DNA from 2 places in the Fictibacillus iocasae genome. Region 2 is predicted to be linked to the other one. Evidence: riboswitches for the same ligand, from Rfam matches in the RefSeq annotation. Region 2 holds a riboswitch; the other holds the start of a gene.
What was found. Region 2 has a riboswitch for thiamine pyrophosphate ahead of ACFQPF_RS01125 (ABC transporter substrate-binding protein). Riboswitches for the same ligand answer to the same signal wherever they lie in the genome.

Region 1 (7,221 bases), on a different contig from region 2:
CATGCTCGTCTGTGAAGGATCCATGAGGAGATCGCTCGTATCGCCTAGCAATATATCTTTCATGTTCGCGTTTGCCATCAACACATCGATACGCACTTCGCGATAGGATATCATCTCAGAAGCTAGCATTTTTTTGAACTTTTCTGCAGCCTTGCTATCTGTCAGCGAGAAGTGTGCTGGAACATTGTTTTCCGCTGTTTTTTCAGAAGAATAATAAGAGATATAGCTTAATGACAGCAGTCCGATGGCGAGGGCTGAAACGGTCGTGATGATGGTGAGAAGCATCGCGTTTGATTTCATGCGGAACATTATCGACGTCAGGGAAAGAACCTCTCGGACCGTCACATAGCCGTCTTTTTTCTTGCGGATGATGTTCAGCACAAAGCTGACGGATCCTTTGTAAAACAAGTAGGTGCCGATAATGACAGAAGCGAGGATAAAAGCCATAGCCAGAAACAGCTCGGTCATCTGCCTGAAGCTGCCGCCAAACAGCTCTGAGGACACATAATATCCTGTTATGATGAGCACCAGACCGGCGATTCCCATCATGATCTCTAGCTTAGACAGCTTCTTCACACGCTCTTCAGTGGTCGAACGGACCGCGAACAGAGAAAGAATGGTCTGCTTTTTAATAAACAGGTAATTCATGAGCAAGATCAGCATGTAGATGGCGGTGAAAATCAGTATTGTCTGAAGAAGCGCTTTTCCTGAAAAGTGAAGCACCGCCACTGCATCAACGCCTGTGATACGGAACAAGATCATCGTGATGAGCCGCGAGAATGCGAATCCGAAGAAAATGCCGGCCAAAAGCGAGCTTACGTACAGAATCGCGTTTTCAGCGCTCAGCAGATAAAAGATGCGCCTCTTTGTCATGCCGATCAGCTGGAACAAACCGATTTCCTTGCTTCGCCGTTTAATAAAAATCGCATTGGCGTAAACGAGGAACACCGCCACGATCGCGACAAGAAGAACGGATGCCGTGCGGATAGCCGCGCCGCCTTTCACCGTGTTTTTTGCCGTGTCCATCGCCGGATCGTACTGCAAGGTCACAAATGAGAAGTACAACGCCACACTGAACACGAGCGCGAATACGTACAGAACATTTTGTGCCAGGTTCTTTTTCAAGCTGCGCCAGATCAGCTGTTTATTGTTCAACCGAAACACCGCCTAACACGCCTTGTGTTTTCATGATGTCCTTAAAAAATGACTGCCTTGTTTCGGTGCCTTTGACGAGCTGCGTGTACACGTTGCCGTCTTTAATGAAAATGACGCGGCTGCAATAGCTTGCTGCAACCGGATCGTGTGTGACCATCACGATCGTCGCATTGCGTTTCTCGTTCATCCCGCTCATCTTGTTCAGCAGGTCTGATGCTGATTTGGAATCGAGCGCTCCTGTCGGCTCATCAGCAAAAATAAGACTCGGCTCGTGAATGAATGCCCGTGCGGCTGAGGTTCGCTGCTTCTGGCCACCCGAGATTTCATTCGGGTATTTATCTTTCAGCTCATATATGCCAAGATCTTCAGCTACGATTTGGAATTTAGCGTCTGCCTCTCGCTTTGGAATGCTGCGAATCGACAGCGGCAGCAGGATATTTTCTTTGACCGTCAGCGTGTCGAGCAGGTTATAGTCTTGAAAAATAAAGCCGAGGTGATGTTTGCGGAACTGAGCAAGCTCGCGCTCTTTCATGGCCGTGATTTCTTTTCCTTCCACCTGTATGCTTCCGCCGCTCACTCTGTCGATCGATGACAGCACGTTCAACAGTGTCGTCTTGCCGGAGCCAGAGGCCCCCATGATGGCGACGAACTCCCCCTTCTCCACCTTCATGTCGATGCCTTTTAACACTTCCTGGCGGTTCCATCTATTGCCGTAGCTTTTGGTGATTTGATTTGCGGTTAACACATTCATGTATTCACTTCCCTTTGACTTGTTTCTTCAACTATACTGCCAGCGGGGAGCTTTTGCGTTTGATTGGACTAACAAAACGATAAAAGCATGTGACAATGCTGTCACATGCCGATGATGCGGGACATCTCGTTCTGTTTCGGAAAGATGAGGGTAAACTCGCTGCCATGGCCCGGAGTTGAACGGACCTGAATCGCAATATGCAGAGAATCGGCTGCTTTTTTCGCAAGATACAGGCCCATTCCTGTAGCCGCCTGATCGTGGTGATTAGAGGTCGTCGTGAACCCTTTATCAAAAATGCGCGGCAAATCCTTTACAGCCATACCGCGGCCGTTGTCTTTCACCGTCAGGAATAGCCGTTCATCTTTTACCGCACTCGTTACGATGATATCGCTATTTTCACTGTATTTAACCGCATTCGTCAGCAGCTGCCGGATGATGAATGATAGCCATTTTCCATCTGTCAGCACCTCTTGCTCCTGCAGATCAACTTCAACCCCGATTTTCTTTTGCATACACCATGAACGAAGGGTTTTCAGTTCGGCGGAAAGGACCGTTGCTACGTCTATCTTTTCAATGTATAGATCGTTTTGGATAAAAGGAATCCGTTTTTGGTGAAGCTGCTGATCGAGCAGGAGATGGATGCGCAGCCATTCGTAGGTGAGCTGCGACTTTGTCTGTTGATCCTCCACGCGGTCGAGTATGAGGTGCATGGCGGTGAGCGGTGTCTTAACTTCATGAATCCATGACAGCATCTCATCCTTTTCTGTCTGCATCAGCATTCGGTTCTCGTCAGACAAGCGCTTCAGCCGTTCGGTCTGCAAGGTGATCGCCTCGCTTGTTATTTGCTGCAGCGGACTGACTGGTTCCGCGATATCCGACAAATCCAAGTCATGATCCCACTGTTGCAGGCTTCGGTAAAAGCGTGTTTCTCTTTTAAAACGCAGTGCCAGAAACCCGGCAAACAGGATAACTCCTAAAAAAATCATATAAACGACGGGCATGAGCGGAATGGTTTTGTCAATAAAGGCAATGAACAGCATCAGCAGCTGCGAAAGCAGAAAGAATCCAATCCAGCTGCGCCTTTCTTTTAAAAACGCTGAAATCATTTTATTGTCCCTCTCCTGCGGCCATGTAACCTTGCCCTGTCTTAGTCTCGATATAGCGCCCGAGCTTCAGTTCATCCAGTTTTTTGCGCAGCCGGTTCACGTTCACGGTAAGCGTGTTGTCGCTCACAAAGCGTTCATCGTCCCATAGGCTTTTGATCAGCTCGTCGCGCGTCACGATTTTGTTTTTGTGTTGCAGCAGTTTTTTTAGGATAAACATCTCATTTTTCGTCAGTTCAATGACTTCTCCGTTTAAGGTGACCGTATTTTTGTCGCTGTCTATCGCTGCACCAAACCACGTTTTTAACGTGATGGCGTCGCTGCTGTAGTTATAGACACGCCGTAGGACAGCCTGGATTTTAGCGATGAGCACGTCAAAATGAAACGGCTTCTGTACAAAGTCATCCGCACCAAGCTGCATCGACATGACCATGTCAGTCGGATGGTCACGAGAGGATAAAAAGAGAATCGGCACGTTAGAATGAGAGCGGATCATCCGGCACCAGTGAAAGCCGTCAAACTTTGGCAGCTGAATATCAATGATCACAAGGTCTGGCTTGACGGTCGTGAATTCCTGCAGAACATTTCCAAAATCCTGAATTCCATGAACCGCGTAGGACCATTGCTGCAGCCTATCTTGTATTTCGGAGAAAAGTGTCGCATCATCTTCAATCAGCAATAATTTAAACATTGTTATGTTCGTTTCTTCGACAGAAATTCAATGCGGTTGTTAAACGGATCGCGAAAGCTGAACCGTGTGACATTCGGAATCGGCTTCTCATTGAACGTTTCCACGCCGTTTTCTTCTAAATAGGCGCGGACTGCCTCAACGTCTTCTACCTCAAACGCTGGATGGCTTTTCGTGTCATAGTTGTCGCGGTTCTCCACGCCTACATGTACCTCAATCTCTCCTGCCTGAAACCAAGCCCCGCCGTTTCCTTTTAACGACTCTGGCTTCTCTTTTTCCGGAAACCCGAGAATATCTGTGTAAAAAGCACGCGCCTCGTTTTCAGCACCTGCCGGAATGCAAAGCTGGATATGATCAAATCTTTTAATCTGGATTTTCATGCTTGGTAGCTCCTCTCATTGGTAGCTGGATAAGTTGCGGTCCGATTAGTCAGGGTCCTTAGTCGGGGTCCGGTACGCGCACCGTATAAAGTGCGGTGCAGCAACATTCATGCTATGTGCGTACCGGACCCTGGTCATTATGTGTCTGACTTTATTATTTCCTTGTGTTATACGCTTGTCAATTAATGGGTTCTGAACACATTTCAATTAACCTGATTGTTTTCTCGTTGTATTTTCCGCTGCTCTCGCCGGATGGGTGCTGTTTCAAGCAAACGTTGCTGCATCAGTGTTTCTGGAATAACGCCTGGTACGGGGCAAGGCTTGCCATCTTCGTCAACTGCGACCATTGTGAGAATTGATGTCGTCGTGAGCTTTTTTTCTTTTTTTAATAGATTTTCAGAGAATACTTCGACGTACACTTCCATCGACGTTCGTCCGGTCGACGCGACGAACGCTTGAAGGATGAGGATGTCTCCGACTTTCGCTGAACCGACAAAATTAACCGAGTCGATTGATGCGGTAACGACGACGGAGTTGCTGTGGCGCATCGCTGTGATAGCGGCAATTTCGTCGATAAACGACAGCACCTGGCCGCCAAAAATCGTATCAATATGGTTCGTATCGGGCGGTATGACGAGCCTCGTCTGGATGGTGTACGACTGGCTGGATGGGACGTTGTAGTTTGAGAGTGTCATGTTGGTTGTGCTCCTTTATGAGTTTATTTATGCTAAAAATGCGCGCCGTTTTAGCGATTTTCGGGGTCGTTCCGCGCCAAAACAGATAGGATGCGAGCGGGTTTGTTAATGTTTCGCGCCGTGCGGATTTGCCGGCGTATTTTTAACTAGTCAACCTCCTCTTCTCAACGGCTTTCGCGCCAACTTTTGGGTTTGCGCGCCACAACTAAAATTTGCGCGCGGTTGGGGCCAGCTTGCGCGCCGAATGAGACCTCTTTCACGCCGTTGTGCGGTTGCGCGCCATTCCACTCACCTTGCGAGCGGATTTCTATCAATTATTTCGATATGCGCGCCACACGTAACAGCTTGCGCGCCAATCGCCGCTCGCCCAAACTCCCCATTAAAAAAGCACCCGTTCCGCATGAAAGCAGAACGGGTGCACAAATAAGCGTTACGAATGAATAACGTTGCGCGGCACCTCCCTATCTTCCGTAGGTTTCTAGTGTCAGTCTTCATGGCAGGTTTCCTGGCTAAGATCATCGTGCTGCTCCTGGCCTTCCCATTCCTTTCAAAAAGTGAACAGTGGCAGTGGCGAAAAATTAGTAGAGAGCACTCTCTTTTACAGTGGCGGGACCGCGCCGGGATGAACCGGACTTCCCTATTAAGCTCTTTATATAAACTAGATAAAAAGAGCACCATAAAGCGATATATGGTTGTTCAATTTTAGTGTAGCATGCGAATGCCGGGGTACGGTACTTTTTCTTGAAAATGCTGGTATAGGTAGTGATTCAATTACATGGTACCGGACCCCCGACTAGTGGTCCCGACTAAACTTGCATACATGCCCCGTCTTTTGTATGATAAACATAATTTCATAGCTTTTCTGCTAGGGGTGCCTGTTAGCCAGGCTGAGATGAGAACGCGTCTGAAGTTCTTTGACCCTTTGAACCTGATCTGGATTATGCCAGCGGAGGGAAGCAGGGCGCAGCCGAAGCACGATACATTCACATGCTATCTGCTTCATTCTACGTATGCAGCCTACTTGCACATTCCCGCCGGGTTCTCTGATCTATAATCATCAGAGCCCGGCTTTTTATTTGGCGTAATACCGAATCACCACGAAAAATGAGGAGGAATTTTTTGATGAACAAGCATGACGTGAACGTACAGCTGCAATCGCCATTTCCAATGAGCCGGAAGGTGTATCACGAGGTCAATGGTATGCGGGTTCCAATGCGCGAGATCTCGCAGCATCCGACGTCCGACAGTCTCGGGCATGAGGAAAACGAACCGATCACCGTGTACGATACGAGCGGGCCGTATACAGATTTGAATTATCGTGCTGACATCACACGTGGATTGCCTGCACTACGCCATAGTTGGATTTTGGAACGCGGTGATGTGGAGGAATACGACGGGCGCACAACTATACCGGAAGATAATGGCTACAAACGTGATGATAGTGCGCCCACAAGAACGGCTGAGTTTCCGTCAAACGGCAGGCGTCCGCTCCGTGCGGCATCTGGCCGAAACGTGACTCAGATGCATTACGCCAGGCGCGGGATTATTACGCCTGAAATGACGTTTGTCGCGGTGCGCGAAGGAATGACGCCGGAGTTCGTGCGTGATGAGGTCGCGTCAGGGCGTGCCATCATCCCATGCAACGTCAACCATCCAGAGCTCGAGCCAATAATCATCGGCCGCCACTTTCATGTGAAAATCAATGCGAACATCGGCAACTCGGCCGTCACATCTTCTGTTGCGGATGAGGTTGAAAAGATGACATGGGCGACACGCTGGGGTGCGGATACGATCATGGACCTCTCGACAGGAAAGAACATACACACGACCCGCGAATGGATTCTCCGCAACTCGCCGGTTCCGGTCGGCACGGTGCCGATTTACCAGGCACTCGAAAAGGTGTCCGGCATCGCGGAAAATTTGACGTGGGACGTGTACCGCGACACGCTGATCGAGCAGGCGGAGCAGGGCGTGGACTATTTTACGATTCATGCCGGTGTGCTGCTGCGGTACATTCCGATGACCGCAAAACGAACAACGGGCATCGTGTCGCGCGGCGGTTCGATTCTCGCCCAGTGGTGCCTCGCCCATCATGAGGAGAATTTTTTATATACGCATTTTGAAGAGATTTGCGAGATTTTAGCAGCGTACGACATTGCCGTGTCGCTCGGTGACGGGCTGCGTCCGGGATCCATTGCCGACGCGAACGATGAGGCGCAGTTTGCTGAGCTCGAGACGCTTGGCGAGCTGACGAAAATTGCCTGGAAGCATGATGTACAGGTGATGATCGAAGGACCAGGACATGTGCCGATGCATATGATCAAAGAAAACGTGGACAAGCAAATGGACATTTGCGGCGAGGCGCCGTTTTATACGCTCGGGCCGCTCACGACTGACATCGCACCAGGATACGACCATATCACGTCTGCGATCGGTGCGGCGATGATCG
Region 2 (7,221 bases):
TATTGGAGATTAACGGGATTTGAGAATTTGATGTACTTCGGAAAGCTGTATGGCTTGACTGGGGTTATGCTAAAGAATCGTTGTGAAAATTTGCTAGAAAACATGGGGCTTGCCGATGCGGCTCACATTCCTGTCGAGCGCTATTCAAAAGGGATGAAGCAGCGCCTGCAGATCGCGAGAGGATTGATTAACGATCCCTCTTACTTGTTCCTAGATGAACCCACATTGGGACTTGATGCTCCGGTTGCAAAACATTTGCGAAAATCGGTTAAAGAATTGGCGCATCAACAAGGAAAAGGAATCCTCCTGACCTCACACTATCTAGAAGAAGTCGAAGAACTCTGCGACAAAGTGTACATCATTGACCAAGGCCGCTTGGTGCTTGAGGATACGCCTAGGAAAATCGTTGAGACGTTTGTAAAAGAATTTCGGGTAACAGTGGAAGTCCAGAATGCCAGCATCGCACAAATGGAGTTTGTCCAGCGGCGAATGCAAGACAAAGGAGCATCGTTCGTGAGTACAGAAGCTGCCGGAGGGTATGTATTTGAGGTCATTTCACCATTTGATGCTACTCCGCTTGCTGCATCTGCCTGCTTTGAAATGGGTCTTGAAGTACAACGATTAGAAACAAAGAAACCGAGGCTGGAGGATGCGATCATTCAAATGTCAGAGGGACTGTCGGCATGAAGATAGCAGGAATTATCTTGGCTGAAATCGGTAAAAGCCACCGTCACAATTTTCATAATCGAATGGTGTATTTTTCACTTTTAATCTGGCCGGCGCTGCTGTTTGTGACAGCTTATTATTCGTTTAAACCGTTTAACCTCGGATCATCAAGCCCTGTTTTTGACCATATTCAAACGGACAGCTTAATCTTATTTCTTTTAACAGGCTATCTAGGGTACATCTTTTTTTGGAGTCTTGTACAGTCGGCATGGCAAATGGCATACGAACGGCAGTCAGGTACGCTTGAAATTGTATTTTTGAGTCCTGTTTCAAGATACACGTTAATGTTCGGTCGTGCAGCAGGAAACCTCATCGAAGCGGTCTGGATGTTTACCGCATTCGCGGTTATAGCCATGGCCAGTGTTGCTGGAATTGAATCAGTCGCATGGTGGAACGTTCCGTTAGCCTTTTTCATTCTCGCTTTTTCGGCTATGATCTGGGGAGGCTTTTTAAACATCGTCTTTCTGTTCTCAAGAGATGCGGGAATTCTTTTTACTGTACTCGAAGAACCGATGCAATTCTTTTCAGGTGTAAGAATTCCTATCCTTGCCCTGCCATTATGGGGAAAAACGATCGCCTATCTGTTTCCACTGACGTATGTGCTCGAGATCATGAGAGCATTATTGTTAGAAGGAGCAAGTATGGCAGACCTGGGTACATCGCTCGGGCTTTTAGGAGCGGTCCTATTGGTGCTGTGTTCAGCGTCGTTCTTCATTTTGAGAAAAGCGGAGCAGCACGCTAGAACGACGGGAAATATGGTGTTGTTTTAATAGATTGCAAGACACTTTTCTTGATGTGGGAAAGTGTTTTTCTTTTTTATGAAAAAAGGAATTTCATAAGGATTAAGGAATTGTAATATAGTGGAAATTAAAAAGGTAGAGGTATGTTGATGGAATGAACGAAGGTTTGCCGGTTCTAGCTTAACATTTCATTAAAGTAAAGGTGGTAGAGAAATGATTTACGAGGTTACGTTTCAAGTGTGTGTTTCGGATTTTAATAAGGGCGTAGACTGGTATAAAGCATTGCTTCAACGAGAACCTGATTTCAAGGCGCATGAGGGGTTTGTGGAGTGGGAACTGCTGCTGGGAGCATGGCTGCAGGTTGCAGAAGGGACACCGGTTAAAGGGAACGGTCCTTTCCGTTTAGGCGTTTCGAGCATTGAAGAGGAACGGTACCGTATCTGCCGCGACCTTAATGTGGCAGAGTTTGATATTTTTTCTCGTGATGAGGTACCGGTCATGTGGGCAACTTTCACCGATCCGTGGGGCAACCGCATCGGTCTGTTCGAGTATCTCGACAAGAAAGAGATGCAGAAAAAGATTGGCCAAGTCAGCAGCGATTCTAGAAGTTTTGTTTAATGTTCATCTCCGTCACAAGACTACACTTGGAAGGAAAAAGAATGCTGCCGCTGTTCGTTTTTCATACCATCCGATCCATTATACAAGCGAAAAAAGCGAAAGGGATTCTGCATTCCTCTTATATTAGCGAAGGTTGGATTACTTACTGGACACTGACCGTTTGGGAAAGCGAGCAGCATATGAAGGAGTATCGGAACAAAGGGAGTCATCGCTCTGCGATGAAAAATTCGCGTAGGATTGCGGATGAGTTAGAGAAAGTGAACTATGTTGGATTGGACTTTCCGAGCTGGGAGACAGCGAAAAAAATAGTAAATGAGAGATATGGAAGGCAAGACGTCAACTAAGCGAGTGTTCTGAGTTCGTGCGTTCGAGGATGAGGGGGAGATTTATTGTTATTTTTAGTGATCAGTATACTTATATTATTTGGAGTAGGGTTGATTTTTAAAAGAGCAGGTATAGTAAGGCCCTATTCAAAAACATTGTTCATAGCTATTGCTATTGCTTTCCTGTCCGTGCTTGCTCTGTCACAAAATTACACCCAAAGCCTTATTCCAGAAGCCAATGATGGAATAGGAATTTCAAATTTTTTGGCATATTGGATTATTGGTGAGGCAAAATGGACACACGTTTTGTTTAAAACTTTCTACGACCAGTCCACCTATGTCGCTTTCTTCTTGGTCATTCTATACCCTATCGTTCTTGTGACGGAAACCAAATCAAAAAAGAAGATGCTTCATTAGAAAAAGGACCTGCTCTATAGGTCCTTTTTCTGTTGCTCATAGCAACTCTCAGAAACGCTGTAAAATCTCAAAGAGTTTTTATAGATTAATGAGTAGACGGATTCAATTGTGAGTTGCTTCACTTCAGCAATCGCTGATAGTGATTGATGAATCATGATTGAATGTGTCATTTGACCGGTAAACGGTCCCTCAAACGGCCATGGGCCATCTGTTTCTACCATCAGCTGCTGTATGGGATAAGATGCTGCTAGTTTTTGAATCTCCCTTTCATACAGGACATCTGGTGTGATGGAAACGTAATAGCCATTTCGAGCCATGCGTTCTGTTGTTACCGGGTCTCCTTTAAACCAGTGAAAATGAGCACGCGATATATTGTGTTTTTCGAGCAAATCACACACGAATGGAGCATCATCGTATACGGCATGCAGTACGATGGGCTTGTCCCACAACACCGCCGCTTTAATAAATTCCTCAAGAATCTCTGCATAGTGATCCCGATTCAGCTGTGGATTCTTTTGCCTAAGATAATAAGGAAGACCGACCTCGCCGACTGCCGTCATATCATCAAGGTGTCGGTGCATCCAATTTAGCAAATCCGCCATTTCCGAATCGGATGGCAGCGTCTGCTCGGGATGATAACCGAATGCACATTTCACAAGCGGAGAATACTTATGAGAAAGCTCCAGATTTCTTTTACACGAAGCAAGATTAAAGGACACCGAGATCATACCTTTCAGAGTAACTAAATCACGGCTGAAAAATTGGTGCAGTTCTTCATCGCTATATTGATCCAGATGAATGTGTGCATCAAAAATTGGAATCATGATTGTACCGCCAATCCCTGCTTCAGTGTGTAATAGATATCCTTTTTCACTTCTAAGAACTCTCGCGTGAGCAATATGTCTTCATTCCGAGGGCGAGGGAATGGGACGGTAAACTCTTTCACAATATGCGCAGGTTTTTGTGACAACACCACAATCCGGTCTGACAAAAACAGTGCCTCATCGATGTTATGAGTCACGAACAGAATGGTCTTTTGATGCTCCTGCCAGATGGAAAGGAGCCATTTTTGCATGTCTAAACGAGTCAGTTCATCGAGTGCTGAAAACGGTTCGTCAAGACAGATAACAGATTGCGGGCTGAGTAATGCGCGGATAAACGCGGCACGCTGCTTCATTCCGCCCGAAAGCTCGTGCGGATACGCTTTTTCATAATCACCGAGACCCGCTTTTTGCAGCATCATTCTGGCATACTCTGAATCTGCTATACCTGATAATTCTTGACCAAGCAGCACGTTGTCCAGAATGGTCCTCCACGGGAGAAGAGAAGGTGACTGGGGCATATAGCTAATATGACCTCGTTCACCAGTAATCTCATGGTTATTAAGCGAAATGTGTCCGTTATCCGGATGCAGCAGACCGCCGATTAAATGGAACAAAGTACTCTTGCCGCTGCCGGAAGGTCCGAGTATGGTGACAAACTCCCCATTGCTAACCTGCAGATCCACAGAATGAAGAATCTGCTTTTTACCGAACGAAACGGACACATTCCGAATTTTAAGCTGTGCCATTATCCCAGCTCCTTTCTCTGATGTGCAACCATTCTGCGTTCCAAGAGGACGATGATAAAAAAGAACAGCAAGCTAAGCATCATGATAGAAAATATCGCAACAAAGACGCGGTCGGTACGGAACGATGAGGAAGCGAGTGTCATGTACACACCGATTCCTCGCTCTGAGCCTAGCCATTCTGAAATCACGGCACCCATCACACTGTAGGTTGCCGCGATCTTTAATCCGGAGAAAATGGAAGGCAGGGAATGCGGCATTTCCAGCTTCCAAAACATCTGGCTTTTGGACGCACCACACATCGTAAAATAGTGCACCAGTTCTCTATCTGTCTGCTTGAATCCGTCTAGTGCTGCAATGGTTACGGGAAAAAAGCATACAAGTGTGATAACGATAATCTTAGGCAGCAGTCCGAATCCGAACCATATGACCAGCAGGGGGGCGAGCACAATGACGGGCACGTTCTGCGATAAGATGATGAAAGGATAAAGCGGCTGCCTTAAGGCGGGAACACGGTGAAGCAGGATGGCAGCGAGAAGTCCTGCCGTCGTACCTGTCAGAAATCCGACAAATGACAGTGAGGCTGTGGACAGCACGTGTACATAAAATCTGCTCCAATCTTCCAGTCCAGCTGAGAAAATTTTGAGCGGAGAGGGCAGGAGCCACGCAGGCACCTGAGTCCAGCGGCCAACAGCATCCCATACTATCAGAATGAAAAAGAGGAGCCAAAGTGCGCTCCATCTTTTTTTCATCGGTACTTCTCCGTAAGCACATCCATCGTGATGCCTTCTGGCTGATACAGCACCTTGATCTGTGAGATAACGTTCGGGCTACCGATCTCAATCATGCGCTCGTTCATTTTCTGAATGACCGCAAAAAGCTCTGTCAGGTCGCCTTCCATTGTCGTTTCAAGCGGATGAACCTCATATTTCACGCCGCTTTCATCAATGATTTTGATTGCTTCATCCACATAAGGGATGACATTTTCGCCATTCTTTGTTTTCGGGATGATCTGAATGCTGACTAATGAATTGCTCATCACAAGTGTCCTCCTTATTCCGGCAAATAGTCGTTCGTGAACGCTTTTTTCGCATCCAGCTTCTTTTCTAACAGCTTATGGTCGTACATCCAGTCGCTGTAGTTTTTCCAGACAGACAGCTTCTGCTCGCCCCAACGGTCGGCATCATCCTTGTATTTCGGAGAAAGCCACTGCTGAGATTTTTTCACCAGCTTCGAATTAAGGTCTGGCACTTCTTTTATTAAAATGTCAGCTGCTGCATCAGGCTTCTCAATCGCAAACTCATACCCTTTTGCCGCACCTTTCAAAAATGCTTTTACGGTTTCCGGATCTTTCGCGATCATCTTTTCATTGGTCGCGAGCACAGGTGTGTAATAGTCTAGCTTTTTGCTGTAGTCGGTGAGGTACTGCATGTTCAGCTTTTCACCGCGAAGCTCGGCTTCAATTCCAGTCCAGCCGTAAAAAATCCACGCGAAGTCAATGTCACGCTTCACAGCCGTGAAGAAATCGCTGTCTCCCATGTTTACGATTTTCAGCTTCTCTACATCAGCGTTTTCTTTATCCATTAGCGAAGAGAGTATCTGTTTCTCTACCGGAGAGCCCCAGCCGCCGTATGTTTTTCCTTCATAATCTTTTGGTGACGAGATGTTCTTGGCAACAGGCGAGGCGAAGCCGGACGTGTTATGCTGAATAACCGCTGCTATTGAGACAATCGGAACGTCCTGAATACGAGCCTGTGTGATTCCCTCCTGATAGCTCACGCCAAAATCAGCTTTTCCGGACGCAACAAGCTGATCGGCCCCGGCATCACCAGGCATGATAATGTCGACATCAAGTCCTTGTTCTTTAAAATAGCCTTTTTCCTTTGCCACATAAAGGCCTGTGTGGTTCGTGTTTGGCGTCCAATCTAAGACAACCTTCACTTTTTTCAGTTTGTCAGCTGTTTTCTCGCCGTCAGACGATGTGCCGCAGCCGGCGAGCAAAACGACGACGCTTAAAGCAGCGAGCCATTTCTTCATGTTGTTTCCCCCTTCAATTTACAAGACAACAAAAAAAGCACCCAGAGTTGATACCTCGGGTGCATACGGTTATATCGTAAGTTTACTAGTTTTCGTATGTTCCCTCCGCTGGTATCAACCAGATCAGGTTCAAAGGGTCAACGCTTCTACGAGCGAAATCTCAACCGGCAACACCGGTCCCCCCACATGCCTTGCTATTCATTTTTTTTGATAACGCGTTCATTATAGCACACCAGCCGGGGTACGGTACTACTTTTTACTGGTTGATCTTCTTTTAATAACAGTATTCGGGTCGATAGTGGAGGTATTCAGGTCAAAATCAGGATAATCGGGTCGTTCAGCAGATTTTACGGGTCTAAAATTTGCGGGTCTCACCTCACGAATTACTAAAAGGCATTTTAACAAAAGCATAGAATAGTAAGGTGAGAAGGAGTGAAGTGGCACAATGCTTGATTATACAAAGAAATTAAGAGACGAATTTTATAAGCATAAAGACGAAGAAAACGCAGCGCCTATGGAAGCTTATATGCGAAATCAGTTTCCTTTCGTCGGCATGAAGTCGCCTGTCAGGAAGGATGTATTTAAACAGTTCGTTAAGAAACACGGATATCCGGAGAAAGAACAGCTGCAAGAAGCCGTTAAAGAGCTATGGCGGATGCCGGAGCGAGAGCTGCATTATGCCGCTCTGGGACTGGTGGATGGCTTCTTAAAAAAGCTGGAAGAAAAAGATTACGAGTTGCTAGAATACATGATTGTGAACAAATCGTGGTGGGACACGATTGACCACATTGCC

Region 1: another riboswitch for thiamine pyrophosphate. It lies ahead of thiC (phosphomethylpyrimidine synthase ThiC); the one in region 2 lies ahead of ACFQPF_RS01125 (ABC transporter substrate-binding protein).

What each region holds. Positions count from the first base shown of each region.
Region 1 covers NZ_JBHTCP010000013.1:97,818-105,038, forward strand. Annotated here, with positions in the region: gene ACFQPF_RS07160 (FtsX-like permease family protein) at 1-1,155, opposite strand, end outside; gene ACFQPF_RS07165 (ABC transporter ATP-binding protein) at 1,145-1,906, opposite strand; gene ACFQPF_RS07170 (sensor histidine kinase) at 2,008-3,012, opposite strand; gene ACFQPF_RS07175 (response regulator transcription factor) at 3,014-3,700, opposite strand; gene ACFQPF_RS07180 (VOC family protein) at 3,703-4,077, opposite strand; gene ACFQPF_RS07185 (acyl-CoA thioesterase) at 4,281-4,772, opposite strand; cobalamin riboswitch at 5,251-5,466, opposite strand; TPP riboswitch at 5,630-5,744, shown strand; gene thiC (phosphomethylpyrimidine synthase ThiC) at 5,895-7,221, shown strand, end outside.
Region 2 covers NZ_JBHTCP010000002.1:233,516-240,736, forward strand. Annotated here, with positions in the region: gene ACFQPF_RS01080 (ABC transporter ATP-binding protein) at 1-687, shown strand, start outside; gene ACFQPF_RS01085 (ABC transporter permease) at 684-1,496, shown strand; gene ACFQPF_RS01090 (VOC family protein) at 1,680-2,084, shown strand; gene ACFQPF_RS01095 (hypothetical protein) at 2,126-2,428, shown strand; gene ACFQPF_RS01100 (hypothetical protein) at 2,474-2,824, shown strand; gene ACFQPF_RS01105 (TatD family hydrolase) at 2,839-3,648, opposite strand; gene ACFQPF_RS01110 (ABC transporter ATP-binding protein) at 3,645-4,394, opposite strand; gene ACFQPF_RS01115 (ABC transporter permease) at 4,394-5,143, opposite strand; gene ACFQPF_RS01120 (MTH1187 family thiamine-binding protein) at 5,140-5,430, opposite strand; gene ACFQPF_RS01125 (ABC transporter substrate-binding protein) at 5,445-6,428, opposite strand; TPP riboswitch at 6,512-6,622, opposite strand; gene ACFQPF_RS01130 (DNA alkylation repair protein) at 6,874-7,221, shown strand, end outside.